Regions from separate parts of the Ensifer sp. PDNC004 genome, predicted to be linked through region 2. Evidence: riboswitches for the same ligand, from Rfam matches in the RefSeq annotation. Region 2 holds a riboswitch; each other region holds the start of a gene.

Region 1 (10,330 bases), on a different replicon from region 2:
ATCGGGTTTGCTTCGGCAGCTATGCGCGCCGGACATTCCTAGCATGCGCGGACGACGAGCATCACCATTGATTGCCGTCTGCCATCAAACGTGAGCATCGGCTGGAGTACCTCATGACGTATGTCGTGACCGACAATTGCATTCGCTGCAAGTATACCGACTGTGTCGAAGTCTGCCCCGTGGATTGCTTCTACGAGGGTGAGAATTTCCTCGTCATTCATCCGGACGAGTGCATCGACTGTGGCGTTTGCGAACCGGAATGTCCTGCCGAGGCGATCAAGCCGGATACCGAGCCGGGTCTTGATATGTGGCTGAAACTGAACGCGGATTTCGCTTCGAAGTGGCCGAACATCACCGTCAAGCGCGATCCGATGCCGGAAGCGAAGGAAATGGACGGCGTCGAAGGCAAGTACGAGAAGTTCTTCTCGACCGAGCCGGGCCAGGGCGACTGAGACGAAGCGGTCGCCACCGTTCGCCGAGCCTGACGAAGCATAACTGCTCCCGGGCGCAAAGCTGGGGAAAACACGAGCCGCGCTCGCAGTTGCGAGAATGGTGGCTTGATGGCTGCCATGCAGCAAATTATTGATTTCGGCACTTTTTTGTGATAGGTTCCTTCTACTGATCCACAGAGGGTGTTTTTGCGCGCCCGAAAACCATCACGAAAGCAAACGATCTCCAAAACGCGGTTTCTCCCTAGTACGCAACATGGCGTTGCTCTGTTGTGACCGCATTTCATGAGGCTGTTTGCATTCCTTGGACGGACCAGGATGTACCCACCCGGCGGTATCCCCGTCTATCCCGGGCCTCACTGACCCGGCCCCGGCCAGAATGGCCGGCGCGAAACAGGGAGTTTTTGAAACGAATGACGACCCAGCAGAAAAAATCTTCGACACGCCAGGGCTTCAAGACCGGTGAATCGATCGTCTATCCGGCCCACGGTGTTGGCCAGATCGTGGCGATCGAAGAGCAGGAAGTCGCCGGCATGAAGCTTGAGCTTTTTGTCATCGATTTCGAGAAGGACAAGATGCGCCTGAAAGTGCCGGTGGCCAAGGCCGTCAGCATCGGCATGCGCAAGCTCTCCGAAACCGATTTCGTCGACCGCGCGTTGAAGGTTGTGCAGGGCAAGGCTCGCGTGAAGCGCACCATGTGGTCGCGCCGCGCCCAGGAATACGATGCCAAGATCAATTCCGGCGACCTGATTTCCATCGCGGAAGTCGTGCGCGACCTCTACCGCGCCGAAAACCAGCCGGAACAGTCCTATTCCGAACGCCAGCTCTATGAAGCTGCCCTCGACCGCATGGCGCGCGAAATCGCTGCCGTCAACAAGATGTCGGAAACCGAAGCTGTTCGCCTCGTCGAGGCCAATCTCAGCAAGGGTCCGAAGCGCGGCAAGGCGATCGATGAAGACGACGCTCAGGACGAAGCTGCATAAGCCGTCCGACTGCACTGAGACTACCAAAAAGCCCGGCCATCGCGCCGGGCTTTTTCTTTGATCGCGTGGAACTTTTGCCGCCTGCGCGCATTTATAAAAGCCGGCAGAAACGCGCCGCTTGCGCGCCGGGCGATCTTGGTTCTGTGCTTCGTCACCGTTCAGGTTCGTGACTTGGAAGTTAGGGCGCCGCGTCGTTTCTTCAAGTTTCGACATCGCGGCGCGAGACGCCCCCTGCTGCCGGACACTGCATCCGTCCGGCCTTTTGGACTTCACACGCAATGGCGCCCGGCGCCAGTCACGGAGTGATCGATGAAGACTCTCACTGCAGACCGGCGGATGATCAAGATCGCGATGGAGGCGCCGTATCTCGAGCGCGACGAGGAGCACAAGCTGGCGCAAGCCTGGCGAAACGACAACGATCAGGAAGCCCGCAACAAGATCGCCATGTCGCATATGCGCCTGGTCATTTCGATGGCCGCAAAGTTCCGCAATTTCGGCCTGCCGATGGGTGACCTCGTCCAGGAGGGCCATATCGGTCTCCTGGAGGCGGCAGCCCGTTTTGAGCCGAGCCGCGAGGTTCGCTTCTCGACCTATGCCACCTGGTGGATCCGGGCGTCGATGCAGGACTATGTCCTGCGCAACTGGTCGATTGTCCGCGGTGGCACCAGCTCTGCGCAGAAGGCCCTGTTCTTCAACCTTCGGCGCCTTCGTGCCCGGCTTGCCCAGGGTGACAGGCAACTTACATCGCAGGCTATGCATGAGGAGATTGCCGCTGCCCTCGGTGTCAGCATCGCTGACGTGCAGACGATGGATGCGCGGCTTTCCGGCAGCGACACCTCGCTGCAGGCGCCGGTCGGCGGCAGCGATTCCGATGGCGGTGAACGGCTCGATTTCCTCGCCAGCGACGCGCCGTTGCCGGACGAGCAGGTGAGCGAGATGATCGACGGCGAACGGGCCCGCGTCTGGCTGCGCGATGCGCTGGGAGCGCTGACGGAGCGCGAGATGCGCATCATCCGCGCCCGGCGGCTGACGGAAGAAGGGGCGACGCTCGAAGAGCTCGGCATCGATCTCGGAATTTCCAAGGAACGCGTGCGGCAGATCGAAACCCGGGCCTTGGAAAAGCTCCGGGCAGCCCTGGCGACGAGAGCGCCGGCGCTGACCGCGGGCATTCATTGACCGTCTGACGCCGCCACGCCAGTGCTGTGCTCGGCGACCCGGCACTGAGCCGGGCTTGCAGTTCTGCGCGTTGATGGCTTGGCAATGAGACGATTGGCGCTGGGCTTTTTGGCAATCGTAGAGGCACCCAACGACGCGCTTGTCTAATAGACGGCAGGCAGTCACGCGCGCACCAACGCGCTGCAACCGCGCCCACCTCACGCTATTCGGAAACGATCTTCACCTTGTCGCCCGGCTTTATCGTCGAGCTGACCTGCATCGCATTGATCACCCGGAAGAGGTCGAGCTTCCGGTCGGTTCCCATCATGCGGGCCGACAACGTGGTGATCGTATCGCCGGGCCGGACGGTCACGACCCGGATCCGCAGCGGCTTCAGCGACTGTGTCTCGGCGGCCGTCATGCGGCGGAACGAGGTGCGCAACTGGTTTGCGGTCGGCTCAAGCGCGTTCGACCCCTTGGGCACGGCGGTCAGGAAGCGGTAAATCCGCGTATCGATACGAATGACCGTCACGTCGAAATCCCAACGGTCAGCGGAGGCGCGCGCTGTTGCGGCTTCCAGGCCGTTGACGCTGATCTGCCGGATCGTATCGGGCTTGAGGCCCGTGACCCAACCACTGGCGATATAGTCGGTCAGGCTTCGGCCGCCCGTGTCGGCGACGCCGTCGAAGCGCACGGCGATGTCGCCGGCGCCGGTTGCCAGCACCGCCTCGGCCTTGTTGTCGATCTGGAATCCGGCGGGCACGTCGAAGCGGATGCCGAGTTGGCCGTGCAGGAAGGTCTGGCCGCGCACATAGCCTTCTTGCGGGCTGTCGCCATAGAGCAGGCCGTCGATACCGGCGAGATAGTAGTCGCGCCCGCGGTCGCCACTGGTGCCTTCGGGACCGAAGGCACGGGCATGCCGGCGCGCGAGATCGACACGCTGGGGCGCGTTCGGGTGGCTCGACAGGAAGTCGAGGCTCTGGTCGGATTCCGGATCGACCGCCGTGAAGCGGCTATAGGCGGCCATCGAGTCGAGGAAGCGCGCGGCGGCATAGGGGTCGTAGCCGGCCTCGCCGAGCATGCGCACACCGATCACGTCGGCCTGGAGTTCCTGGTTGCGCGAGAAGGCCGCGAGCCGGAGCTTGCCGCGGGCGAGTGCCTGCTTCCCGGCGATATCGGAGGACAGCACCTCGGAGACCACCCGGCTGGCGATCACTTCCGCTTCCTCGCGCTGCTGCCGCTCGATGCCATGGTTGGCGGTGACGTGGGCCATCTCGTGCGACAGCACGGCGGCGACCTCGGAGGCGTCGTTCGCAAGCGCGAGCAGGCCGCGGGTGACGTAGAGATAACCGCCCGGCAACGCGAAGGCGTTGATCGCCGGCGAATTCAGGATGGTGATGCGATAGGACTGTTGCGGATTCTCGGAGACCGCCGTCAGCGCGCCGGTGATGCGCGCCACCAGGCGCTCGGTCTTGGCGTCCTTGTACTCGCCGCCGTAGCTTGCGACGATACGCGGATGTTCGCGCGCGCCCAGCTGTGCCCGCGGATCGTTCTTCTGGACTTCCTCGACGATCTGCGGATTGGATGAAGGCGAAACCGTCGGCTGATAAGTCTGCTCGATCACGGATTGGCATGCGGAAAGGAGCGTGGTCGCAAGCAATGCAACCACGGCGCGTCCACGCAGCCGTCCGCCCGTCGGCGGGATCCGGTCGTGTGTGACTGTATGCCTCTCCATGCCTCAGCCCGTTTCCGTCCGTCGCTCCGCCCGCATTCTGCGGAAACGTGGAACGACAGCGTTGAAAGTCCTACTTTTTCAGCGCGGCAGCGTTGCTCTGCCGCGACCTTTCAGTCCTGGTCTTGCTGTATCTGATTTCAGCGCCACCTGCCTAGTTTATCTCGGTAGAAATAGTTGCCCCGTGGTATCACGGCAACGGATGCGGGAATATTCGCGCCTTGCCAGATATTTCGCGCGTCGCATGGCGCCGCGGTCAAATTGTGGCAACCGGCCAAGGGCGTGGTGAATCCCGTCCGTCCTTCAAGTATTGCCGAGAAAGCGATCGATCGCCGCATTATCCCGCCGCGCCAGGAAGCGGTCGACGGCGTCGTTTGCGATGATACGCCCCCGGTCGAGAAAAAGCACGCTGTCGGCCAGGGCTTTCACGTCTTCGGGATGGTGTGTGATCATCAGGATCGTGTTGCCTTCCTCCGCGTGCAGTTCGCGCAGGAGTGTGCGCATGCCGGCGCGCATGCCGGGATCAAGCGCCGCGAAGGGTTCGTCGAGCAACAGCAGCGGGCGCTTTCGCACAAGCGCCCGGGCAAGGGCAACCCGCTGGCGTTCGCCGCCGGAAAGCGTCGGCGGCAGCCTTTTCCCGAAGCCTTCGAGCCCGACGCGGCGGAGCGCGTCTTCGATCTTGTCGCGATCGGTCGCGGTCAATCGAAGCGCCGGGTCGATGCCGAGGCCGATATTGGTCGCGACGTCGAGATGGGCGAAAAGGTTGTTGTCCTGGAAGATCATCGAGACCGGCCGTTCCGACGGCGCCCGATCGGCCACGTTCTCGCCGAGAATGCGGACCTCGCCGCGATCGGGGTCCTCGAACCCGGCAATGATGTGGAGCAGCGTCGACTTGCCGGAGCCCGACGCACCGGCGACGGCGACGATGCCACCGGTGGCAATCGTGCAATCGAAGGTGAGCGCGGCCGTTTCGAAACGGACCTCGACATCGCGCAGCTCTATCGCGGGAACGGGGTGGGTCATGCTTTGCGTCTTTCCGGCCGGCTGTCATTCGCCGTGCCGAGGATGGTGAAGATCAGGCACAGAAGCCCGAGGAAAAGGGCGAGACCGGCGGCGTCGGCGGTGCGGTAGCTGCCCATGCGGCTATAGAGCAGCCAGGGCAGCGTCACCATGTCCTGGCTGCCGAAGAGGGCGACGGCGCCGAGGTCGCCGAGCGACAGCGCCATGGCGAAGGAAAGTGCCATCAGCAGCGGCTTGCGCAGCGCCGGAAAGTCGATCCATCGCAGGCGATCAAAGCCACGGATGCCAAGGCTTGCCGTCAGCCGTTCCGACCGCGCCGCATGGGTCGCCATTGCCGGCGCGAGGATGCGGTGGACGAAGGGAAGCGCCATCAGCGCATTGATCGCCACGACGATAAAGGGCGCAAAACGCGCGACATCGCCGAAGGGACGCAGCAGAAGGAACCAGCCGGCGCCGAGCACCACGGGCGGCACCAGCAGGATCAGCGAGGTGCTGGCGCCGATGGCGCCGGCAAAGCCGCGGGCGAGCGACGTCGCGTGACGCGGCGCGGTGACGGTCGCGGCTGCGCGGATCATCACGGCCGCCATGGTGACGGAGGCGAGGGCCGACGCGAGCGCGATTGCCGCGCTGGTCAGCAGCGCCCGGTGCACCGCCGGGTCGCGCGCGAGCTTCAGCAGATCGGCTTCGAGGCCGGAGGTGAGGACGGCGATCAGCGGTGCGCCAAGAAACAGAAAGGCAAGGGCGATCCAGGCGCCATCACTCAGGCGCGCGATCCTGGACGCGCCATCGAAGCGGCGCACGGTGCGGCCACCGGTCATGCCCTCTTCCGGCTCGGTCGCCAGATAACGAAGCAGGAACAGCAGCAGGCCGGTCATGGCGATCTGCAGGGCCGATAGCGCGATGGCGCGCGGCGGATCGAAGTCGAAGCGCAGCGCCTGGTAGATTGCCACTTCGATTGTGCTGGCCGCAGGCCCGCCGCCAAGCGTCAACACGAGGGTGAAGCTGGTGGCACAGAGCATGAAGACGAGGCCGGCGGCACCTGGAAGGAGGCCGCGCAGGACCGGCCATTCGATGAAACGGAAGAGTGCTCGCGACGGCATGCCGAGATTGGCGGCGCTGCGCCAATACTCGGCGGGGATGCGCTCGAGCCCGGCCAGGAAGAGGCGCGCCGCAAGCGGCATGTTGAAGAAGACGTGGGCGAGCAGGATGCCGAACAGGCCGTAGATGCTGACGGGCTGCGCGAGGCCGAGCCAGCGCAGGCCGGAATTGAGGAAGCCCTGGCGCCCCCAGATCTCGATCAAGCCGAGTGCGCCGACGAGAACGGGCAGGCCGAGCGGCAACGCCATCAGGCGCAAGAGCCAGATGCGGCCGGGAAACTGCGGCCGTCGCGCCAGCGCCCGGGCGACCGGGATGGCAAAGAGAACCGACAGCAGCGTCGAGAGTGTCGCCTGCAGCAGGGTGAAGCGGGTGACGCGCCAGATATAGGCGTCGAACAGCGCGTCATCGCTCGCGCCGCCCGTCTGGCTCAGCAAGGCGACGATCGCCAGGCCGACGAAAAGCACGAAGGCGCCGAGGCAGGCTGCCCCGGCGACCACTGTCATGCGATTTTCGCGCAGTGCGAACAATCCGGCCTCAGTTCTTGCTCATGGCGGCGAGCCATTCGTCGATCCAGGCCTTGCGGTTCTTGGCGACCTCCTCCGAAGGCAGGAGGAAGGTGTTCTCCGGCTTGACCAGCTTGTTGAAGGCGTCCGGCAGCGGCTCCTTGGTCGCTGCGACCGGCATCATCCAGTTGGTCGTCGGGATGATCGACTGGAAGTCCGGACCGGTCATGAAGGCGAGGAACTGCTTTGCCAGTTCCGGCTCCTTGGCGTTCTTGGTCATGCCGGCGACTTCGATCTGGATGTAGTGGCCTTCGGAGAAGGCAGCCGCCTGATAGCGCTCGGTGTTTTCCGCGACCATGTGGTAGGCCGGCGACGTGGTGTAGGACAGCACCATCGGCGCCTCGCCCTTGGTGAAGAGGCCATAGGCTTCCGACCAGCCGGGAGTGACGGTCAGGACGCGGTCCTTCAGCTTCGCCCAGGCGGCACCCGCCTCGTCGCCATAGACGGCCTTGACCCAGAGGAGCAGGCCGAGGCCCGGCGTCGACGTGCGCGGATCCTCGATGACGATCTTTTGTGACGGGTCACCTTCGACCAGTTCCTTGAGGCTCTTCGGTGGCGTCTTCAGCGTCTCGGTATCGTAGACGACGGCGAAGTGGCCGTAGTCATAGGGCAGGAAGGTGTCGTCGGAGAAGTTGCCGGGCACGGTGACGCCGGTTGCCTCGATGCCGTGCGGCGCGAAGAAGCCGGTCGCCTTGGCTTCGGCCACGAGGTTGGTGTCGAGGCCGAGCACGATGTCGGCCTTGGAAGCCGCGCCTTCGAGCTTCAGGCGGGTGAGAAGCTCGACGCCGTCGGCGACGCCGACGTAGTTGACCTTGCACTCGCAGGTCTTCTCGAAGGCTTCCGCAACCTTGGCGCCCGGTCCCCATTCGGTGATGAAGCTCTCATAGGTAAAGACCGTCAGCGTCGTGTCGGCCGCGGTCGCGACGCCGGAAAAAACGAGGCTTGCGGCGGCCGCAAGGGCTAGCCGGCTAAAGAGTTTGAGTTGCGATGAATTGGACATGGCGAGGACCTCTCTCCCAAAGTTCGTTGTTGCATGGGAAAAGGGCGTATCGATCCGATCGCGTCTAATCCCTCCGCCGGTATGAGCCGGATCAGGTTCCGCGGGTTGGCGTTTTTACGCCTCTCAGCCTCCGGCCGCCATGCGGTCGGGAGGCACCCCGTTAGAGCGGCAAGAGATTTACCGCTGCCAAGGCCCCAAGGCAAGCGATGTTTGCGAGGAAGCAAGGGCGCCTGGCCGGCACAACGGCGCATGTTTGCGTAAGCCGCCAACTGCGCTACACAACGGCAGCGAGGAGGAAATGTCATGCCCGATATGCTCGTTCGACTTTATGCCCTGCCGGCTGAGCCTCAGTCGAAGCTTGATCCTGGCATCAGCATTCGCCGCGCCATGGCGCCGGAGCGCCGCCTGGTCGTGTCCTGGATCGAAAAGACCTTTGGCGCCGGATGGGCGGGCGAGGCGGAAGCCGCCTTTTCCTCGACCCCGACACGCATGCATGTCGCAGTCCATGACGAAAAGATCGTCGGCTTTTCCTGCCACGACGTGACGGCGCTCGGCTTTTTCGGTCCGACCGGTGTCGACGAAGGCATGCGCGGGCAGGGGATCGGCGAGGCGCTGCTGCTTGCAAGCCTGACGGCCATGCGCGCGGCCGGCTACGGCTATGCGATTATCGGCGGTGTCGGGCCCGCGAAGTTCTACGAGCGGGTGGCCGGGGCTGTCGAGATCCCGGATTCGACCCCCGGCATTTATGCCGGCATGCTGTTCCCCGATCCGGTGCCCGAGGGGCATTGACGGTCTGACCAAAATACCGAGAACCGGTCGCCCGACGGTTTTCTTCGTTTTCCTTCGGCGGTCCTTTGCGCTATGGGCTTTGCCATGGCTCGATCGACCTTCACCATTCTGCTTGGCGGCGCCCTTTCGCTGACCGACCGGCTGGCTCACCAACTGGCCGCAAGTCGCTTCATCGCGGCTGATGGCGGCATGCGCCATGCGCGGCTGCTCGGCATCGTGCCCGATGTCTGGGTCGGTGATTTCGATTCGACCGAGGAAGCCCTTCTTGCGGACTACGCGTCGGTCCCGCGCGAGCCCTATCCGGCGGCAAAGGCCGCGACGGATGGCGAGATCGCGGTCGAGGCGGCGCTGTCGCGCGGGGCCGATCGCCTGATCTTCGCCGGCGCGCTCGGCGGCACCCGCAGTGATCATGCGTTCATGCATCTGCTTCATGCCGTCGCCCTTGCCGAGCGCGGGCTTTCGGTGTTGATGACGTCGGGCGAGGAAGAGGCCTATCCACTGCTGGCCGGCCCGCTCGAAGTCGACCTGCCCAAGGGCTGCCTCTTCTCGGTGCTGGGTCTGACCGAGCTTACCGGCCTTTCGATCGTCAATGCGCGCTACCCGCTTGACGATTTCACCCTGCCGTTCGGTTCGTCCCGAACCGTTTCCAACGTTGCGGAGGGTCCCCTTCGCTTCACTCTCAAGAGCGGCCGCGCCCTGGTGCTTGCCCGCCCCTATGATCTTTCCGGAGCCTGAGCCTTGGCGCCTCCCATTCTGAAACTCGACGATATCTTCCTCACCTTTGGCGGCACGCCGCTGCTTGCCGGCGCCAATTTTCAAGTGGAGCCGGGCGACAAGATCTGCCTGGTCGGCCGCAACGGCTCGGGCAAATCGACGCTGATGAAGATCGCCGCGGGCCTTGCAGAGGCGCAGTCGGGCGAAGTGTTCCGCCATCCCTCGGCGACCATCCGCTATCTGCACCAGGCGCCGGACTTCGACGGTTACGACACGGTGCAGGCCTATGCCGAGGCGGGCCTCGGCCCGAGCGACGATCCCTATCGCGTCGCCTACCTGCTGCAACACCTGGGTCTGACCGGCGAAGAAGACCCGAAGCGCCTTTCTGGCGGCGAGGCGCGTCGCGCAGCACTTGCCCGCGTCATGGCGCCGGAGCCGGACATCCTTTTGCTCGACGAGCCGACCAACCATCTCGACCTGCCGACGATCGAATGGCTGGAAGACGAACTGATCCGCAGCCGTTCGGCGCTGGTGCTGATCTCGCACGACCGGCGCTTCCTGGAAAAGGTCTCGACCGCCACCGTCTGGCTCGACCGCGGCCAGTCGCGCCGCCTTGACCGTGGCTTCGCTCATTTCGAGGCCTGGCGTGATGAAGTGCTAGAGGCGGAAGAACTGGAACAGCACAAGCTCGGCAAGGCGATCGAACGCGAAGAGCATTGGCTGCGCTACGGCGTGACCGCGCGGCGCAAGCGCAACATGCGTCGCCTTGGCGAGCTGCAGACCATGCGGGCGACCTATCGCGGCCACAAGGGGCCGCAGGGCACCGT
Region 2 (10,330 bases):
GTAGCCGCAATCCTCAGCGCAGCCGCCGGTCTTGATAGAGAGCAGCCGGCTCATCTGAACGGCGTTGGGATCGAACTGCGCACGGTGGACGGTGTGGGCGCGGTAGAGCAGATCGTTGAACGGCAGATTATAGATTTTCTCCGCTTCCGGCCGGGCCCAGCGGGATTGGGCCGCGTCGCCCGGGATCAAATCAGCACCAGTCGGTCGGTTTTCGTCCAGCATTTCAGCTTGTCCTCCAGGTCGTCGCGATCGTAAAATAGATAGAATCCAATATTATCTATAATTTTGACGGACGCGGGAATTCGCAAGCACCCAAGCGGAGAAATTCTTACATCTTATATTCTTCAGGTTGTATCTTCGGATCACATGAGGGTCCGGACGCCGTCGACAGAGGGCAAGAACCGACAATCAATCACTCTCGCGTCAGCCCGGAAATCTCGCACGTCCACCAACGAAACCGTTACGACTCCGGACTTTCCCGGCACTCCAAGCTCCACTCCGGTCGGCCAACACCCTTCCTTCCATCACGCCACCGACACCTCCGCTTTCTCGCAGCAAAATTATAGATAATTTTTTCGGCAGTCAGATCACAGTCAGCACGAATGCTGGCTCTTGACAAAAACGGCCCCGAGCGGTCAGCTTGGAGCATTCACCAGGGGTGTCCCGCCAAGGGGCTGAGATTCTGCTATGCGGTTGCGCGGCGCAGTGACCCGTTGAACCTGATCCAGTTCATACTGGCGTAGGGACGGTGCAGACTCGCTGCCGCAAACGTCGCGCTCACGTGACGGATCAATCGGCAAGGCGTCCTTCCCCTCCCCCGCTCCTGAACTGGGTCTCCACCTTTGGAGCCTCGGCATGCACACCGCCAACACCATCCCGCTTCGTTGCCTACGACGGCCCGTCCGCGCCGCACGGGAGCGCTGAGCGATGCGGGTCCTCCTGAAAGGTGCCGGCGTCGCAGGGCTCTGTCTGGCCCATGAACTCAGCGCCCGCGGTGTCGCGGTGACGGTCGTCGAGCGTAAGCCAGGCTTTGCCGGTGCGGCATCCTGGTTTGCCGGCGGCATGCTGGCGCCCTGGTGCGAGCGCGAAAGCGCCGAAGAGGCGGTGCTGACGAAGGGCATCGGCGCCATCGACTGGTGGGACGACGTCCTGCCAGGCGAAGTTTCCCGCAACGGTACGCTGGTCGTCGCCCCGCCACGGGACGCCGGCGAACTCAGGCGCTTCGCCTCGCGCACCTCCGGCTACGAATGGCTCGATGCTGCCGCGATCGAACGGCTGGAACCGGCACTTGCCGGGCGCTTCCGGGAGGCTTTGTTCTTTCCGGGCGAGGCGCATCTCGACCCGCGCCGGGCGCTCGCCCGGCTGCGGCAGAAGCTTGTCGATCGCGGCATCGCCTTCGTCACCGAGGCGAGCGACAACGGACAGCACGATCTCGTCGCCGACTGCACGGGTGCGGCAGGCACCGGTGACACGCCCGGCCTGCGCGGCGTGCGCGGCGAAATGCTCTATCTTGAGACAAGCGACGTGGAGCTGTCGCGGCCCGTCAGGCTCATTCATCCGCGCATCCCGCTCTATATCGTGCCGCGCGGCGGCCTCTTCATGTGCGGGGCGACGATGATCGAGACGGATGATGGCGGACCGATCACCGCTCGTTCGCTCATGGAACTGCTGAACGCCGCCTATGCGCTGCATCCGGCCTTCGGCGAAGCGCGCCTCGTCGAGACCGGCGCCGGTGTCCGCCCCGCCTTCGCCGACAACCTGCCGCGTGCCCTGCGCGCCGGGCAGACCATCACGATCAACGGACTTTACCGCCATGGCTTCCTGCTTTCGCCGGCCCTGGCGGCCGAAGCAGCCGACCTTGCCCTTGTGCAGGACCTGAAGGGAGATGCCGCATGAGACTGACCGTCAATGGCGAGGATCACGACCTCGCCGTCGCCACCCTCGCCGAGCTTCTGGCTGCGCTCGACTTCGAAGGCGATTGGCTCGCCACTGCCGTCAACGGCGAACTGGTGCACCGGGCCGACCGTTCGGGTCATGCGCTTTGCGACCGGGACCGCATCGAAATTCTCTCGCCGATGAAAGGAGGCTGAGACATGCTGACGCTTTATGGACAGGACCTGCGCTCGAGACTGCTTCTCGGCACCGCCCGCTATCCCTCCCCCGCCGTGCTCGAAGATGCGGTGCGATCCTCGGGCACCGAGATCGTCACGGTCTCGCTTCGGCGCGAAACCGCCGGAGGCCGCCAGGGCGGCGCCTTCTTCGAACTGATCCGGGCGCTCGGCGTGCACGTGCTGCCGAACACCGCCGGCTGCCATTCGGTGTCCGAGGCGGTGCTGACGGCCAAGATGGCCCGCGAGGTCTTCGCAACCAACTGGCTGAAGCTCGAAGTGATCGGCCACCACGACACGCTGCAGCCCGATGTCTTCGGGCTGGTCGAGGCAGCGCGCATCCTCTCGGCCGAAGGGTTCGAGGTCTTTCCCTACACCACGGATGACCTTGTGGTTGCCGAGCGGCTCTTGGAAGCCGGCTGCAAGGTGCTGATGCCCTGGTGCGCGCCGATCGGCAGCGCCATGGGGCCACAGAACATCCAGGCGCTCCGGGCCATGCGGGCCAATTTCCCCGATGTGCCGCTGATCGTCGATGCCGGCATCGGCCGGCCCTCGCACGCAACGACGGTGATGGAACTCGGCTTCGACGCCGTCCTGCTCAACACGGCCGTCGCCGGTGCCGCCAGGCCCGCGCTGATGGCCTCGGCGTTTGCGGGCGCGATCAATGCCGGGCGGCAGGCCTTCGAGGCGGGCATGCTCGAACCGCGCGATTTTGCCGTTCCTTCCACCCCCGTCATCGGAAAGGCGGTGTTTGCGTGAAACTCGATCCCTTCTACCTCATCGTCGACAGCGCGGACTGGATCGAGCGGCTGGTGCCGCTCGGCGTCAAGCTGGTGCAGCTACGCGTCAAGGATCGTCCGGAACCGGAGCTCCGCCGCGAGATCCGCGCGGCCAAGGCTGTTTGCGACGAGCAGGACTGCCAGCTCATCGTCAACGACTACTGGCAGCTGGCGATCGCCGAAGGCTGCGACTTCGTCCATCTCGGTCAGGAGGACCTGGCGGAGGCCGACCTTGCCGCGATCCGCGCCGCCGGCCTGAAGCTCGGCCTCAGCACCCATGACGAGGCGGAACTGGAGACGGCGCTGGCAGCCGACCCGGACTACATCGCACTCGGGCCGGTCTACCCGACCATCCTCAAGGCGATGAAGTGGGCGCCGCAGGGACTGCCGCGTCTTGCCGCCTGGCGGAAGCGCGTCGGCTCCCTGCCGCTGGTCGCTATCGGCGGTCTCAACGTCGAGCGGATTGCCGGCGTCTTCGAGCACGGCGCCGACATCGCCGCCGTCGTGACGGACATCACCCGCAATGCCGACCCGGAAGGCCGGACCCGCGAATGGATTACCAGAACCGCACCGTGGCGATGAGCACGTGCCAGACCGCGGGCGTCGATCTCCGCGGTCAGGCGATCTCCAGCTGCGACAGCCAGGAGGCATCCAGGCCGCGCTTGCGGCAATAGGTGGCGAGCCGCTGGCGGGTCGGCCCCGGCCGGTCGAGGCCTAGGTAACGGGAGGCGTTCTTCCAGAAGATGTTCTGTTGGTCCTCCTCGCTGACATTGGCCTCTTTCAGTTGCTGGGCGATCCGCGGGACATAGGCGTTGTAGTCCTTCTCCAGCGCCATCATCGACCAGTCGGTGCCGAACATCAGATGGCGCGCACCGGGATCGTAGTCCTTCAGCCATTTGTCGAGCAGCGCGCGGATCTTTTCGTGCAGCCCGGGCGTGTTGTCGGTGACGAGTTCGCTGAGGTAACTCAGGTCGGCAAACAGGTTCGGCCGGCGCCCGTGGTCGATCGTCCTGCCGATGATGTCCTCCCAGGTCGGCGGGCCGGAGAACTTGTCCTGGGCACAGGACACCATGACGCCCGTCGGCGCGCCCGGGCGAATGACTTCATCGAATGCGCCGAAATGCGCGAGGTTGATGCGCAAGTCATTGTAACGGTTGGTATCGAGCAGCTTCTCCCAGTAGGCGGGGCTCGCCATATTGCCATAGCCGCAACCGGCGCCGATGCTGTTTTCCGCATGCGCCATGATCGGCACGCTGTTGTCGCGGCACCAGTCGTAGAGCCGCTTCAGCGCCGCATCGATCGCCGGATCCGCATTGCCCCAGGCCTTGAAGCCCATGGGCGGGTAGATCTTCACACCGATGAAGCCCTTTTCCATGATCGCATAGCGGACGTTTTCCAGCGACGAGCCGCGCTTCTGCGCCTCCCGATGCGGATCGAAGCCGACGAAGCTGTGCATGTGGATGCCGTGCCGCTTGATCACCAGCTGCTGGATCTCGTCCATCACGTCGATCTGGTCGTGCTGCGGCGATGCCCTGCCGCCGATCGATTTCTCGAAATCGAGGATGCTCGGCGTGATCATCGAGAACCGGCATTTCGACGCGAAGATCCGGGCATAGGTTTCCGCGAGGTTTTCCCGGTAGTCCTGCATGAGGCGCACGAAGGAAAGGTAGTTGCCGATCTGGTCGTGGGCCTTGGCGGCCGACGCCAGCGCATCGACATCCGTCTCCTCCACGCTGCCGGAGCGCCGTTGCAGGCCCTGCGGCAGGCCGGGGGCGCCGCCGATCTGTTCCAGCAGGCCCTGATAATCCGGCGTTTCGGCGCCGCTTTGTGCGGTCAACGACGCGCGCTGCTCGCCCGCTAGCGCGACCAGTTGCTTGACGGCGGTGCGCAACTGCTCGTCCTTCTGCCGCTCGAACTCGGCGTCGGAAGGGCGCGGCATCCGCCTCTTGAGAATGGCGTCCTCGACCTTGGCCTTTGGCGCGACATCGCCAAGGGCCGTCACGAGAAAGACCACCAGGGCGTTTTCCAGGCGCTTCGACTGCAGCGGATCGGCGGAGAGCCTCGCTTCCGGCAACTTTTCCCGCAGCGCCACATAGCGCACGAGCCCTTCGACCGGTACATCAGCCGCGTTGAAGAAATGGCAGTGAACGTCGACGATCGGATAGGGCAGCTCGCAGGCCGCAGCCGGTGGCCAGTCGTGTCGGCACCCGGAAAGCACATTCGCCATCACGCCTGCCGAGAACAGCCGCAAGACATTGCGGCGTGTCACGGCGGCGACCGGACCACCCCAGTCGACCCCCATCATCCCCTCCTGTTGCGAGACCCCCTCGAACAATCGGGCAAACATTACTCCGTTCGCAAGCGGCGTGGAACAGATATTTACTTGCCGTTACTGGAACCCCGTAGGTCAACACGGGCGGACTTTAAGTGCGAAAGGAGGCATGTTACTCTAAAATCTTGGGGAGAATTTTGCGTGGTAGGTGGCGCCGGCAAGAATGAATTCCAACGTTACCTGTCGGGAGCCCTGGTTCGATGGTCTGCCCCGGCGGCGACGGATTCGGCTGGCCCGACGCGCGAGGACTTTCCCGGCACATTGCTGTTCGCCGACATTTCCGGTTTTACCCGGCTGACCGCCAAATGGTCCGAAAGCGACCGCGCCGCCGGCGCCGAACGGGTAAGCCGGCTGCTCAACGGCTACATGGGACCACTCGTCCGGCATATCGAGGAACATGGCGGCACGGTGCTGAGCTTTGCCGGCGACAGCCTGCTTGCCGGCTGGCAGGCTGCCTCCGACAGCGAGCTGGAGCAGGCCGCCTGGCGCAGCTGCTATTGCGCCGGCCGCATCCGTGAAGAGATCGGCGGCCCCGGCGGGCCGGAGGACGCGCTGCAACTGCGCATCGCCGTCGGCGTCGGCACCATCACCCTGCTGCACCTCGTTCCCCGTGTCGACCAGCGCTGGCTGATCGTCGGCGGCGACTGCCTGGCGCAGGCGGACCATTGCGGTCTTTTGAGCGATGCCGGCGAAATTCTCGTCTCCGACGCCGTGTGGCAGCTGATCGGTAAGCGGGCAACCGGCGCGCCCGGCCGGGAGGGCACCGCCCGCCTCGAACGCATCGATCCCTATTCGACCGCGACCAGGCCGCCCCGCGCCCTTTCGGGCGCCGCCAGCAAGCGGCTGGAAACCTATCTGCCGCTTTCGCTGCGCGGCCGGCTTCTGTCGCCGCTTTCGGAATGGCTGGCGGACCTGAGAACCGTGACGGCCCTGTTTGTGCATATCGTCGGCCCGGACCTCGAGAAAGATCTCGACCGGCTGAACCAGCTCGTTGCACGGTCGATCGCCGTCGTCGGCCGCACCGGCGGCGAAATCCTCCATACGGCCCTCCATGCAAACAGTCTCGAGATCTTCGCGGTCTTCGGCCTGCCCGGCCCCAAACATGCCGACAACGCGCGTCGCGCGATTGTTGCGGCACTGCGTCTTTCAGGCGAACTCGACGATCCCGACATCGGCCTTTCGGCCGGCATCTCCACCGGCGAGAGCTTCTGCGGCGCGCTTGGCGCCAGCCACCGCGCGGACTACACGGTGGTCGGCGCCGCCGTGAACATGGCCGCGCGCCTGGCAAGCGTCGCCGCCGGGCGCATCCTGGTCGACCAGGCGACGGCCAAGGAGACTGCCAGCCAGATCGCTTTCTCCGGACCGTGGTCGTTGGCCATACCGGGTGTGCGCGGCGGCGTGTCCGCCTTCGCGCCGATCGCCGAGACTGTCGCGACGATCGACACCAAGTCGCCGGCACTCCTCAACCGCGCAGCCGAAATGACGGCCCTTTCCGCCTATCTCGACAGCGCGCCCAGGGGGCAGTCCGGCATCATGATCGTCAAAGGCGATTCCGGCGTCGGGAAGTCGGCGCTGCTGCGCGCCTTCGTGGAGCGCTGTCGCGACCGCGGCAATCGCGTGCTCGTCGGCAATGCCGACGACATCGAAAGCGACGTGCCCTATTTTGCCTGGCGCGGGGTTATCCGCGACCTGCTCGGCATCGGCGATCTGCGCGGCGCCGAGGCCACGGACCAGGTGGGGCTCTTCTTTGCGGAAAGACCGGAACTCGCCTCGCTCGCGCCGCTGCTCAACGATGCCATCAACCTCACCTTGCCGGACACGCCGGAAACCCGGGCCATGTCCGGTGACGGGCGCTCCCACCGGCTGCGCGAACTGCTGAGCGAGCTCATGACCGACAGCCTCGCCGGAGGGCAGGGCTTCGTCGTGCTTGAAGATGTGCACTGGCTCGACGAGGCGTCCGGTCAGTTGCTGGGGCGGCTGGTTTCAGGGGCGGCACCGGTACCGGTCGTCGTGTCGACCCGGACGACCCGCACGCAGGAAGACCTGACCCGGTGGACCGGCCTGCACCATAACGGCGCCCAGACGCTCGATCTTTTGCCGCTCGATTTCGAGGGCACGATCGCGCTCGTTCGCGCATCGATCGGCAGCAACTCGCCCGCCGACGGCTTCGGCGAGGCGGTCTATGCGCAATCGGCCGGAAACCCGCTGCTGGTCTGCGAGATCTGCCGGATGATCGGCGAGCGTCGGCTGCCCAAGGCGGCCGAGCCCGCCGCAGCCGTCTCGCTGCTCTCCGAGCCCCGCTCGAACGATGCGACCCTGCTCAACACCGCCAAGGTGACCGTGATTGCCCGGACCGACCAGCTTCCGGCGGAGCTGCAGGTGCTGCTGAAGATCGCAAGCGCCATGGGCGCAACCTTCTCGCTCGCCGAGCTTGGCGCGCTGCCGCCGATCAGGAAGACGGCACTGGATATCGAGGCGAGTATCGAGCGGCTGCAGGCGGCGCACCTGATCAAGCCCGCCGACGACCGCCCGGGCCGGTTCATGTTCAGCCATGCCGTCATCCGCCAGGCGATCTACGAGAGCCTGCTGTCGGAACAGCGCCATGAAGCTCATCGCGCCATCGCCAAGGCGATGGAAGAAGGCGGGCAGCCGGACAATGCCGAAAACCTGCCGCGCGTGCTCAGCCACTGGGAGCGCGCCGGCGACGCCGCGCGGGCCTTCAACTATCTGGACCGCGTTGCCGAACTGCGGCTGCGCCAGTTCGACAACGCCGCCGTCGTCGACCTGATCGAACGCTTCTTCAAGACGGCGCGCGATCTTTCGATCACCATTCTACCGGCCAGACGGGCGGCCGCCTGTTTCCTGCTCGGCGAAGCCAGCCTCAACCTTGGCCGCGCCGAAGCGGCCCGCCATGCCTATGAGGAAGGCCTGCGGCTTTCCGGCCTGCCGCTGCCGCGCACCTCCGCCGGCCTCGCGCTGCATCTCGTGCTCGATCTCGCCGAACAGGTGTGGCGGCGCACCACTCATCGCGACGCGGACTGGATCCTGAAACGAGAAATCTCGCGATCGCCGTCCGATCCCTTCCTGCTTGCGGCGAAGGCGCATGAGGACCTGACACGGATCTACTACTTCACCAGCGAGAAGCTGCGGCTGATCCATGCGACGCTGCGAGCGACGAACCTTGCCGAGAGAAACAAATACGTCTCGCCGACGACCGCCGCCAATTATGCGAGCCTCGGCGCTATCTGCGGCGTGATCCCGCTGCACAGCCAGGCCGAACACTACAGCCGGCTAGCGGCGGCATTGTCCGAACGCGTCGACCAGTTGGGAACGCGCGTTCGGGTCGACCTTCTGTCGGGCATGTACCAGATCGGCATCGGTCATTGGCACGCGGGCAAGCGGGCCTTCGAGGCCGGCCTCAACAATGCGGCTAAGGTCGGCGATCTGAGGCGCTGGTGCGAGGTAGCGGTCGGGCTTGAGACGATTTCCGGCCCGTGGCTTTTGACCTCGGCCTTCGAGGGCATCGCGCCCTGGGAGATCCTCGTGCAACGGATCTGCGAGGAAGGACGCCGGCGCGGGGACATGCAGGTGCTCGGTTGCGGTTTGCTCGGCCGTCTCCGGGGCCATGCAGCGCTTGGCCGGTGGAATGCGATCGAGACCGACCTAGACGAACTCGAACAGATCCTTCGCGAAAAGGGCGACGGGCTGGAACTCGTCCATTCGATCGAAGGCGCATCGCTTCTGAGCGAGGCCGCGCGGCGACGGGGCAACGCGACGGAGGCCGCAAGCTGGCTCGAGCGGGCGCTGTCCTGGTGCGAGACGCTCAACCCGGCGATGAAGACGCGGACGCTGCCGGCGCTTGCCCGTCTCTTCGATGTTGCAAGCGACACCGATGGCGGTGACCTGCTGGCAGCTCAGCTTGTCCTTCGAAAACTCGAGCGCTTCGCGCGGGTCTACCCGATCGGCCGGCCCGCGGCGGCACTCGGCGAAGCGACCCTGCACCTGCGCCGCGGCCAGCAACGCCGCGCCGAGCGCGTCACCCAGTATGCCTTCGCGGAAGCGATCCGCCTGGAGATGCCGGCCGTGGCGCTCGCCGCCCTGCAGCATGCCGCCGGACCCCGGGATGCCGAATCGCGCCAGGCGTTCGAGACGATGTTTTCTCTGCGCCGGGCCACCTGGTGCGAGGTTCTTCCGCTTGGTCAAACCGACCAGGCGCCGCATGTCCAGTTTGCCAGATCCCAGGGAAGCCGCGCATGAACCGTACCAGTCCTCCCCGCATCCTGATCGTGCTTGCCCATTTCGACGAAACCCGGAACCCCAGGGGCCGCCCCGACTTCATTCCCCAGGGAACCGGTCACCTGTTCCTGGCGGGCGCCTTTGCCCGCGACCGCGTGGACCTTCGCGCCTATAGCGAGTTCCACGACGGACCGCTCGTCGACGAGGCGGCCTTCGCAGAACTCGACATGCTGGTGCTGACCGGCGTGACCGCAGCCTTCGACCGGATGCAGCACCTGACGGCCTATGCCCGCACCAAGTCGCCCGGCTGCGTCGTTGTCGCTGGCGGGCCGGTCGTGCGCAATCTCCCGGTCTCGAGCGCCGAGACCTTCGATTACGCCTGCGACGGCGACGTCGAGGAGATGCAGGCGGTCATCCGGGAGGTGTTTGGCGAATGGGCCGTCTCCGAGACGATCCTGCCGCGCTTCGACCTTGCCAATTGGCGCGGTCCGGTCAGCTACGTCGAGACGAGCCGTTACTGCAATTTCAAGTGCAGCTTCTGTGCGTTGACCGCCGAAGGCCGGCGCTACCACAGCTACGATCCCGCCTATATCGAGGCGCAGCTGCGCAACGCGCCGCCGAAGAAATACGTGCTGTTCATCGACAACAACTTCTACGGCAACAGCAAGGACGTCTTCCATGCCAAGCTCGACGTGATCCGCTCGTTGTGGCGACAGGGCCTGTTTCAGGGCTGGATCGCCCTTGTCACCGGCGATTTCTACCGCGATCCGCAAAATCTCGACGCGGTGCGGGCGGCCGGCTGTCTCGGTCTGTTCAGCGGCGTCGAGACGCTGAGCGAAGCGCAGCTGAAGCGCTACCAGAAGAAGCAGAACCTG
Region 3 (10,330 bases), 150 kb from region 2:
GAGGCGCTCGGCTTCCTGACGGAAGCGCTGGAACAATCCGGCTTTTCCGTGCTGATCGCGACCTCCGGCAATGCTGCCCTTTCGATTGCCGAGCGCATCACGCCCGACGTCATCCTGCTCGATGCCGTCATGCCCGGCATCGACGGCTTCGAGACCTGCCGCCGCCTCAAGGGCAACGCCGCCGTCGGCCAGACGCCGGTGCTGTTCATGACAGGGCTGACAGAGACCGAACACGTGGTGCGCGCGCTCGAGGCCGGCGGCGTCGACTATCTGACCAAGCCGATCAACATCGATGAGTTGAGGGCGCGCATCCGCGTCCATCTCTCCAATGCCCGCTCGGCGCAGAGCGCAAGGGTCGCACTCGACGCGGCCGGCCGCCATCTGCTCGCGGTGCGCAGCGACGGAAGCGTCTGCTGGTCGACGCCGCAGGCAACGCGTCTCGTCAACGCCGCAACCGGCCGCGACGATGGCATGGCAATCGTCACCCGGCGCATCGCGGGCTGGATGGCAACCCGCCTGCGCGCCAGCGCGCCCGAAGACGGCAGCTTCACGCTCGACCAGCCCGAGCAGTCGTCGCTGCAGATATCCTTCCTCGGCTCGATCGGCCCGAATGAACACCTCTTCCGTCTCACGGCCGAAAATCGTCGCTCAGACGATGCGGTGTTGCGTCAGCACTTCGCTTTGACCCCCAGGGAAGCGGAGGTGCTGCTGTGGATCGCCAAGGGCAAGGCGAACCGCGACATCGGCGAGATCCTCGGCCTGAGTGCACGTACGGTCACCAAGCATCTGGAGCAGATTTACGTGAAGCTCGGCGTCGAGAACCGGGCGTCCGCCGCGGTGAAAGCCACGCAAGTTCTGCACGGAATATGACGCCGCGAACGGAACATCCGCCGCCGTCACACGTTCGGCTGGTTATCCAGATGCCCTTTTTGTAAGATCGACGCCCTGGAGGGAGGGTTGCGTCCATGCCCCAATGGTTGCTGCTTGTCGCCATGACCGCACTCGCTGCCGGCGGTGCGCGCGCAGACGAAGGCGCTTTCCTGAAGACGCTCGGCGGCAACTGGGCGGGAACAGGAACGGTGCGCATCCGCACCAACCTGTCGCCGGTCAATGTCACCTGCAGCTTCAATTCCGAGGCCAGCGGCCTTGCACTGTCGATGGAGGGCGTCTGTCGCGGCCTGCTCGTGATCTCGCGCTCGGTCGACGCGAAGCTGCGCTATTCCGGCTCAACCTATAGCGGCTCCTATCTCGGCCCGCGCGGCGGGCGCGCCGGCCTTAATGGCAGCCGGCGCGGCGACGCGATCAACCTCACCATCCGCTGGGCCAAGGAAGTCAACGGCGACCGCAGCGCCGACCTCACCTTGCGCAAGATCGGCGCCAATGGAATGCGGTTGACAACCATCGATGTCGATCCCGCTTCAGGAAGGCGGGTGGTGACAAGCGAGATCAATCTCAAGCGAAAATAGGTCGCCCCGCCGGAGCGGCCTTGGCCAGCGATCAGGCCGCCGCCGTGGTGCGAGTGTCGAAGTCGGTCGTCCATTGCAGCGACGGGCGCTCGCCGCAGCGTTCGAACCAGGCCTTGACGACGGCGCTATCGGGCGTTGCCTCCGGATACCAGGCAAAGGGCGAGTGCAGCAGAAGATCGACGGCCGTATAGCGGTCGCCCATCAGATAGGGACTGTCCTTCAAGGCGTTTTCGAGCCGCTCTGCGATTTCCGCCGGGCCGCGGAACGTGGCGTCTAGATAGGGGTGCGAGAGCCCGGCAGCGTGTGTGATCAGCACCGGCTCGACGACGCCGGCATACCAGGCAAGCCAGCTCAGATACCGACCGCGCTGCGGGTCGCCTGCAACCGGCGCCATCTGTTTTTCCGGAAAGAGATCCGTCAGGTACTGAATGATCGCAATGCTCTCCCAGAGCACGACGCCGTCATGGACGAGAAGCGGTACCTTGCCTTCCGGATGCGGGTTCTTCGGATCCTTGCGGCCGCTGCCATCGCCTCGAGTGATATCGACGATCTCGATCACGACCTTGTCCACGGCGTCGAGTTCGCGAAGCAGGGTGATGATGCGCGACGAGCGCGAGCGCGGGGCGTGAAAGAGTGTCAGCATGGTCTGGTTCCTCGGTTGCGTTTGGCAATGCGGATCTTATACAGTCGGCCAACTGCCAGTTTTCGTCAGTAGGCTTCCTCTATCCTCCAAAGTCATGGCCCGTAGTGATCGTCTGTTCCGCCTGCTCCAGGCGCTTCGCACACTGCCCTCCCCGGTAACGGCCGCGCGCCTCGCCGAGGAAACGGGCGTGTCATTGCGCTCGCTCTATCGGGACATCGACAGCCTGCGCGCCGCCGGCGCCGTCATCGACGGCGAGCGCGGCTTCGGCTACCGGCTGACGGAGGACATCGCCTTGCCGCCACAAACCTTCACGCGCCTGGAGATCGAGGCACTGGTGCTCGGCCTTGCCGAGGTGCAGCACATGGGAGAGCCGGATCTCGCGGCGGCCGCAGGCGCCGTGCTTTCCAAGATAACGGCGACACTGCCCGATCGCTTGCAGCGCCAGGCGCTGCATGCGGCATCGCAGGTCTACCGCTTCGAGCGCCGGGAGCCGCCGGTTGCCGATGTCGCTCTTTTGCGTGAGGCCTGCTGGCAGGAGCGCGCAGTCATGATTGGCTATGTCGACGCCGACCAGCAGCGGACCGACCGACAGGTCCTGCCGCTGGCGATCGTCTATCTCGAGCGGATGCTGGTGCTGCTTGCCTGGTGCTGCCTGCGCCAGGATTTCCGCAAGTTCCGCGTCGACCGCATCGTCGATGTCGCGATGACGGAGGAGAGTTTCCGCCCGCGCCGGGTGCCGATGCTCCGAGACTTCGTCGCCTATCTGAACGCCGGCGCGCCTGAGACGTCGAAGATGACCTTGAGCGGCCAGTAGCCCCAAACGAAAACGCGGCCCGTGTTGCCACGAGCCGCGTCCGGACTGCTTTCGCAGTCATGCCTTGGGAGGCAAACTTATTCCGCGGGCTGCAAGGCCGGCTGCCGCAAGGCTTCCGGCGTGCGACCACCAAGGACCGCGGCCATCTGTGCCTCGTCGAGTTCCCCTTCCCACTTCGCAACGACGATGGTTGCGACCGCATTGCCGACGAAGTTGGTCAGCGCGCGGCATTCCGACATGAAGCGGTCGATACCGAGGATCAGCGCCATGCCGGCGACCGGTACGGCCGGCACGACCGAGAGCGTCGCGGCCAGCGTGATGAAACCGGCGCCGGTGATGCCGGCAGCACCCTTGGAGCTCAGCATCGCGACGAGCAGCAGCAGCACCTGGTCGCCAAGCGACAGCGGGATATCCATCGCCTGGGCGATGAAGAGCGCGGCCAGCGTCATGTAGATGTTGGTGCCGTCGAGGTTGAAGGAATAGCCGGTCGGGATGACGAGGCCGACGACCGAGCGCTTGCAGCCGGCCTTTTCCATCTTGCTCATCAGGCCCGGAAGGGCGGCTTCCGACGAGGAAGTGCCGAGAACGAGCAGCAGCTCTTCCTTGATGTAGCGGATGAGCGCCACGATCGAGAAGCCGTTGTAGCGGGCGACGGCGCCGAGAACGATGAACACGAAGAGGAAGGACGTGATGTAGAAGGTGCCGATCAGCATCGCGAGGTTGGCGATCGAGCCGACGCCGTACTTGCCGATGGTGAAGGCCATCGCACCGAAGGCGCCGATCGGGGCGGCCTTCATCAGGATGCCGACGAGCTTGAACACCGGCAGCGTCAGCGCATGCAGGAAGTCGACGACCGGCTCGGCCTTCTTGCCGACCATGGCGAGCGACAGGCCGAAGAGCACGGAAATGAACAGCACCTGCAGGATGTCGCCATCGGCGAAGGCGCCGACCAGCGTCGTCGGGATGATGCCCATCAGGAAGCCGGTGATCGTCTGCTCATGCGCCTTCTCGGCATAGGTCGTCACGGCCTTGACGTCGAGCGAAGCCGGATCGATGTGCATGCCGGCGCCCGGCTGGACGACATTGGCGACGATCAGGCCGATGATCAGCGCCAGCGTCGAAAACGTCAGGAAGTAGATCATCGCCTTGCCGGCGACGCGGCCGACCTTGGCAAGATCGGTCATGCCGGCAATGCCGGTCGCGACCGTCAGGAAGATGACTGGCGCGATGATCATCTTGACGAGACGGATGAAGGCGTCGCCGAGGGGCTTCAGTTCCGTGCCGAGCGACGGATAGAAATGGCCGAGCAGAATACCGGCGGCGATCGCCGCCAGCACCTGGACATAGAGATGGCGATAGAAAGGTGTCTTGCCGCGCGGTTCCGCGGACTGTTCGATAATCATGAGATCCTCCACTGCACCCAGTCCGGCGTCATGCCGGGCCTCCCGGGTCAAATTCCGATGCGCGACAGCGCGGGCTGTCATGTGGATGTCATTTGCAACGGCCGTGCCAGTTCGCCGCGGCAGTAACCAACCCTTTGAATTGATGAGGATGTTTTGTGCGGGCGGCTTGGCGCGCACGAAGAGTTGAGCGGATTTCCGCACAGCCCATCTGGAAGCTTGAGCGAAAGAATGCACAATTGGGCCATGTTCGATGCCCTCTCCGCCCCCCTCAATCTGGCAGATCTCGACCAGTCGATGCGGCGCACCTGGCTGGTCTTTGCCGGCCTTGCCGTCGCCCTGCTTGTCGCCGCGCTCCTGCTCGCCGGCGAATACGGCCGAAGCCAGGCGCTCGAAACGGTCGATGCCCAAAGCCGGATCGATGCCAATCTGAAGGCCTCGCTGTTGCGCGCCGTGCTTGAACGCCAGCGCTCGACGCCGCTGGTGCTGGCCGACGATGTCGAGGTGAAGGCGGCCCTTTCGACCCGCAGCCCACAGGCGCTGCAGCGGCTGGACGAGAAGCTGCAGGCGCTGGCGGCCAACACGGATGCCGCCGTCATCTATGTGATCGGCCCCGATGGTGTTGCCGTCGCTGCCAGCAACTGGCGCGAGCCGACGAGTTTCGTCGGCAACGACTATGCTTTCCGCGAATATTTCCGCATGGCAATGCGCGACGGCAAGGCCGAGCATTTCGCCATGGGCAACGTCAGCAAGCGGCCCGGTCTCTACATTTCGCGACGGGTTCAGGGTCCCGACGGTCCGATCGGCGTCGTCGTCGCAAAGCTCGAATTCGACGACGTGGAAGCCGAATGGCTCGCCTCCGGCAAGCCGGTCTACGTCACCGACCGGCGCGGTATCGTGCTGATCACCAGCTTCCCGTCCTGGCGCTTCATGACGACGAGGACCATTCCGCGCGATCGTGTCGCCGCCATCCGCGACAGCCTGCAGTTCGGCGATGCTTCGCTGCTGCCGTTGCCCTTCCGCGACATCGAACCGACGAGCGACGGTTCCAGCGAGTTGCGCGCGCTCCTGCCCGGCGATAGCGAGCGGCGGTTCCTCAGGGTCGAAACCATGGTGCCGACCACAAGCTGGCGGCTGGAGCAGCTGGCGCCGCTCGATGGCGCGATCTCGGCGGCAACCCGCGAGGCCCGGCTGATTGCGCTCGCCCTTCTCGCACCGCTACTGGCGCTCACCGCCTTCCTCCTGCGCCGCCGCCAGACGCTGGCGCTCGTCTCAGCGCGCGATCGCGCCGCCCGCGACGAGCTGGAAACCCGCGTGGCGGAGCGCACCCATGACCTCAGCCTTGCCCGTGATCATCTCGAAACCGAGATCGCCGACCACCGGCGCACCGGCGAAAAGCTGCAGGCGGTGCAACAGGAGCTGGTCCAGGCGAACCGGCTGGCGATCCTCGGCCAGGTGGCGGCCGGCGTCGCCCATGAGATCAACCAGCCGGTCGCGACCATCCGCGCCTATGCCGACAACGCCCGCACCTTCCTCGATCGCGGCCAGCAGCAGACCGCGGTCGAGAACCTCGTCAGCATCGCTGAACTGACCGACCGGGTCGGCACCATCACCGACGAACTCAGAAGCTTTGCCCGCAAGGGCCGCTTCGTCGCCGAACCGACGCCGATGCGCGACGTGATCGAAGGGGCGATGCTGTTGCTGCGCAGCCGCTTTGCCGGCCGCATGGATGCGATCGTCATCGACCTGCCGGAAAATGGCCTACGCGTGCTCGGCAGCCGCATCCGGCTGGAACAGGTGCTGATCAATCTTCTCCAGAACGCGCTGGAAGCGCTCGGCGCGCGCGGCGATGCCGAGATCCGCGTGCGCTGCGAGGAGAGCCCGTCCGGGACGGTTTCGCTCGTCGTTGCCGACAACGGCCCGGGCATTCCCCCGCATATCCGCGAGGATCTGTTCACGCCGTTCAACACCTCGAAGGACGAGGGCCTCGGCCTTGGCCTTGCCATCTCCAAGGAGATCGTCGCCGATTATGGCGGCGATATCACCGTCGACACCAGCGACAAGGGCACCGTTTTCACGGTTCGCCTGAAGAGGGCCTGAGCGATGCAGCCGACCGTCTATCTCGTCGATGACGACACCCATCTGCGCAAGGCGATGACGCAGACGCTGGAACTCGCCGGCCTCACCGTCATCCCGTTTGCCAGCGCCGCCGAAGCGTTGAAGACGCTCGATGCCAATTTCGACGGCATCGTCGTCAGCGATATCCGCATGCCGGGCATCGACGGCCTCGCCTTCTTCCGCCGCATCGAAGCCTTCGACGCAGACCTGCCGGTGATCCTGGTGACCGGCCACGGCGATATCCCGATGGCGGTGCAGGCGCTTCAGGACGGCGTCTACGACTTCATCCCAAAACCCTTCGCCGCCGACCGGCTGGTGCAGAGCGTGCATCGCGCTCTGGAAAAACGCCGGCTCGTGATGGAGAACCGCGCACTGAAGCGGGCCGCCGAGACGGCCGGCGACAGCCTGCCGCTGATCGGCCAGACGCCGGTCATGGAACGCCTGCGCCAGACGATCCGGCACATCGCCGATACCGATGTCGACGTGCTCGTCGCCGGTGAGACCGGCAGCGGCAAGGAGGTGGTGGCGACCCTGCTTCACAATTGGAGCCGCCGCCGCAACGGCAATTTCGTGGCGCTGAATTGCGGCGCTCTGCCGGAGACGGTCATCGAAAGCGAACTCTTCGGCCATGAACCGGGCGCCTTCACCGGCGCCTTGAAGAAGCGCATCGGACGGATCGAGCATGCGAGCGGCGGCACGCTGTTCCTCGACGAAATCGAGGCGATGCCGCCGGCAACGCAGGTGAAGATGCTGCGCGTTCTGGAAGCGCGCGAGATCACGCCGCTTGGCACCAACCAGGTTCGTCCGGTCGATATCCGCGTCATCGCGGCTGCCAAGATCGATCTCGGCAATCCGGCGGAGCGCGGCGACTTCCGCGAAGACCTCTACTTCCGATTGAACGTCGTGACGCTGTCGATCCCGCCGCTGCGCGAACGCCGTGACGATATCCCGCTGCTCTTCTCGCACTTCCTGACCCGGGCGGCCGAGCGCTTCAAGCGAGACGTGCCGATGATCTCTCCAGCCGTACAACGGCATCTGGTGACGCATGCCTGGCCGGGCAATGTGCGTGAACTCTCGCATTTTGCCGAGCGGGTGGCGCTTGGTGTGGAAGGTCCGCTGGGCCAAACGATTGCGCCTACCGAACAGCCCGGATTCGCGCTGCCGGAACGGCTTGAACGCTACGAGGCGGAGATCCTGAAGGAGGCGCTGCGCGCCCAGCGCGGCGACGTCAAGGCGACGATCGAGGCGCTCGGCATCCCGCGCAAGACCTTCTACGACAAGCTCCAGCGCCACGGCATCAACCGCGCCGACTATGCCGAGCGGACAGCACCGGAAAAGGCCGGCCGCTAGCGCCAAATTCGAATCCGAAAACACACGCACTAGGTGCATCTTTGTCGACACGCGAATTCACGCTTGACGACCCGGGCCGTTCGATGGCTATGATCCAGGCATTCACCAGGGGGGTCCCGCAAGGGGCTGAGATTCTGCTGGATGGCCGGCTTGCCGGCTATAGCGCAGTGACCCGTTGAACCTGATCCAGTTCATACTGGCGTAGGGACGGTGCAGATATCGAAGCCAGGATTCCGTGCGGTGAGCACCTGGCGGAGCGTCTTTCATCTTTCCGGCATCAGAACTGGGTCTCCAATCGCAAACTTGGAGCCTCGTCATGAATATTGCCACCAAAACCGCAGCCCTCGCGGTCACGCAAGGCCCGCTTCCGGCCTCCCGAAAGATCCACAAGCCGGGCGTTCTTCATCCGGATATCCGCGTGCCAATGCGCGAGATTGCTCTGCACCCGACCTCGGGCGAGCAACCGGTCACGGTCTATGACTCCTCCGGCGCGTACACCGCCGACGGTGCCGAGATCCGCATCGAGGACGGCCTGCCGCGGCTTCGCCGCAACTGGATCGTCGATCGCGGCGATGTCGAGACCTATGAGGGACGCACCGTCCGCCCCGAAGACAACGGCTTTGTGAGCGGCGACCGGCTGACACCGACCTTCCCGTTCCAGCATGCGCCGCTGAAGGCCACGGGTGGCCGGGCAGTGACGCAGCTTGCCTATGCCCGCGCCGGCATCATCACGCCGGAGATGGAGTTCGTGGCGATCCGCGAGAACCTCGGCCGCGACGCGGCGCGCGCGAAGGTCCGCGACGGCGAAAGCTTCGGCGCCCACGTTCCCGATCACGTGACGCCGGAATTCGTGCGCCAGGAAATCGCCAGCGGCCGGGCGATCCTGCCCGCCAACATCAACCACCCGGAATCCGAACCGATGATCATCGGCCGGAACTTCCTGGTGAAGATCAACGCCAATATCGGCAACTCCGCCGTCACCTCGTCGATGGCCGAGGAAGTCGAGAAGATGGTCTGGGCGACGCGCTGGGGTGCTGACACGGTCATGGACCTTTCGACCGGCCGCAACATCCACAACATCCGCGAATGGATCATCCGCAACTCGCCGGTTCCGATCGGCACCGTACCGCTCTACCAGGCGCTGGAAAAGGTCAACGGCATTGCCGAGGACCTCACCTGGGAAGTCTATCGCGACACGCTGATCGAGCAGGCCGAGCAGGGCGTCGACTATTTCACCATCCATGCCGGCGTCCGCCTGCACTACATCCCGCTCACCGTCGACCGCGTCACCGGCATCGTGTCACGCGGCGGCTCGATCATGGCCAAGTGGTGTCTGCATCATCATCGTGAGAGCTTCCTCTACGAGCATTTCGAGGAGATCTGCGACATCTGCCGCGCCTATGACGTCTCCTTCTCGCTCGGCGACGGCCTGCGCCCGGGCTCGATCGCCGACGCCAACGACGCGGCACAATTCGCCGAACTCGAAACGCTCGGCGAACTCACCAAGATCGCCTGGGCCAAGGATTGTCAGGTCATGATCGAAGGCCCCGGCCACGTGCCGATGCACAAGATCAAGGAGAACATGGACAAGCAGCTCGCGGTCTGCGGCGAGGCGCCGTTCTATACGCTCGGACCGCTGACGACGGACATCGCACCCGGCTACGACCACATCACGTCCGGCATCGGTGCTGCGATGATCGGCTGGTTCGGCACCGCCATGCTCTGCTATGTCACGCCGAAGGAGCATCTCGGCCTGCCTGACCGCAACGACGTCAAGGTCGGCGTCATCACCTACAAGATCGCCGCCCATGCCGCCGATCTCGCCAAGGGTCACCCGGCAGCCCAGGTGCGCGACGACGCGCTGTCGCGCGCCCGCTTCGAGTTCCGCTGGGAGGACCAGTTCAACCTCTCGCTCGACCCGGAAACAGCCCGCAATTTTCACGACGAGACCCTGCCGAAGGAGGCGCACAAGGTCGCGCATTTCTGCTCCATGTGTGGCCCGAAATTCTGTTCCATGCGGATCTCGCACGACATCCGGGCCGAGGCGCAGAAGGAAGGGCTGGAGGCGATGGCTGCGAAGTACCGCGAGGGCGGCGACCTCTACATGCCGGTGGAAAAGGCGGCTGGCGCGGCCGAGTAGGCGGCAAAGCCCACTGAAGGGGCCGGTCACGGCCCCTTCAATTCGCGCAGGATTTCCCGGTGCTCGCCAACGGTCTCCTCCTCCTTCACGTTCGGGTTTGACCGGAGTGGCAGGCGCGCTTCCGACCCGCCCAATCGACGAATGCGCCCCCCCCCCGTCGAACCCGCGATCATCGGCGTGTTGCGGCCACCGCCATGGGCCCGCACCTTGCGCGGCACCCGAATAGCTTGTCCCCGCGTCGATTGAACGGTATGCAAGGCACTCGCAAAAGTCGCTGTCGGCGAAATTCATTCGCGACGCGCTGCAGTCCTATGACGCGCAGAAGGTCTTGCAGAACGACGCAACAACGCCGTTCGCACAAGGAGAAAGACTTGAGGACACGCCTGCTGAGACTGACGG

The links. A riboswitch is a leader RNA that binds a small molecule or an ion and turns the genes downstream of it on or off. The one in region 2 is predicted to bind thiamine pyrophosphate.
Region 1: it holds a riboswitch for thiamine pyrophosphate, as region 2 does, so the genes downstream of both, thiB (thiamine ABC transporter substrate binding subunit) here and thiO (glycine oxidase ThiO) in region 2, are expected to answer to the same signal.
Region 3: it holds a riboswitch for thiamine pyrophosphate, as region 2 does, so the genes downstream of both, thiC (phosphomethylpyrimidine synthase ThiC) here and thiO (glycine oxidase ThiO) in region 2, are expected to answer to the same signal.

Annotation. Positions count from the first base shown of each region.
Region 1 covers NZ_CP070353.1:3,041,217-3,051,546, forward strand. The annotation lists gene fdxA (ferredoxin FdxA) at 114-452, shown strand; gene JVX98_RS22970 (CarD family transcriptional regulator) at 863-1,432, shown strand; gene JVX98_RS22975 (RNA polymerase factor sigma-32) at 1,742-2,608, shown strand; gene JVX98_RS22980 (M48 family metalloprotease) at 2,811-4,322, opposite strand; gene thiQ (thiamine ABC transporter ATP-binding protein) at 4,623-5,342, opposite strand; gene thiP (thiamine/thiamine pyrophosphate ABC transporter permease ThiP) at 5,339-6,964, opposite strand; gene thiB (thiamine ABC transporter substrate binding subunit) at 6,972-8,000, opposite strand; TPP riboswitch at 8,052-8,170, opposite strand; gene JVX98_RS23000 (GNAT family N-acetyltransferase) at 8,304-8,789, shown strand; gene JVX98_RS23005 (thiamine diphosphokinase) at 8,874-9,524, shown strand; gene JVX98_RS23010 (ABC-F family ATP-binding cassette domain-containing protein) at 9,528-10,330, shown strand, end outside.
Region 2 covers NZ_CP070352.1:1,254,827-1,265,156, reverse strand. The annotation lists gene bioB (biotin synthase BioB) at 1-222, opposite strand, end outside; TPP riboswitch at 645-764, shown strand; gene thiO (glycine oxidase ThiO) at 928-1,896, shown strand; gene thiS (sulfur carrier protein ThiS) at 1,893-2,090, shown strand; gene JVX98_RS05590 (thiazole synthase) at 2,094-2,867, shown strand; gene JVX98_RS05585 (thiamine phosphate synthase) at 2,864-3,469, shown strand; gene JVX98_RS05580 (amidohydrolase family protein) at 3,504-5,189, opposite strand; gene JVX98_RS05575 (AAA family ATPase) at 5,361-9,476, shown strand; gene JVX98_RS05570 (radical SAM protein) at 9,473-10,330, shown strand, end outside.
Region 3 covers NZ_CP070352.1:1,402,551-1,412,880, reverse strand. The annotation lists gene JVX98_RS06240 (response regulator transcription factor) at 1-870, shown strand, start outside; gene JVX98_RS06235 (hypothetical protein) at 966-1,466, shown strand; gene JVX98_RS06230 (glutathione S-transferase family protein) at 1,498-2,109, opposite strand; gene JVX98_RS06225 (YafY family protein) at 2,204-2,923, shown strand; gene JVX98_RS06220 (dicarboxylate/amino acid:cation symporter) at 3,001-4,326, opposite strand; gene JVX98_RS06215 (ATP-binding protein) at 4,555-6,423, shown strand; gene JVX98_RS06210 (sigma-54 dependent transcriptional regulator) at 6,427-7,791, shown strand; TPP riboswitch at 7,889-8,017, shown strand; gene thiC (phosphomethylpyrimidine synthase ThiC) at 8,108-9,931, shown strand; gene JVX98_RS06200 (hypothetical protein) at 10,303-10,330, shown strand, end outside.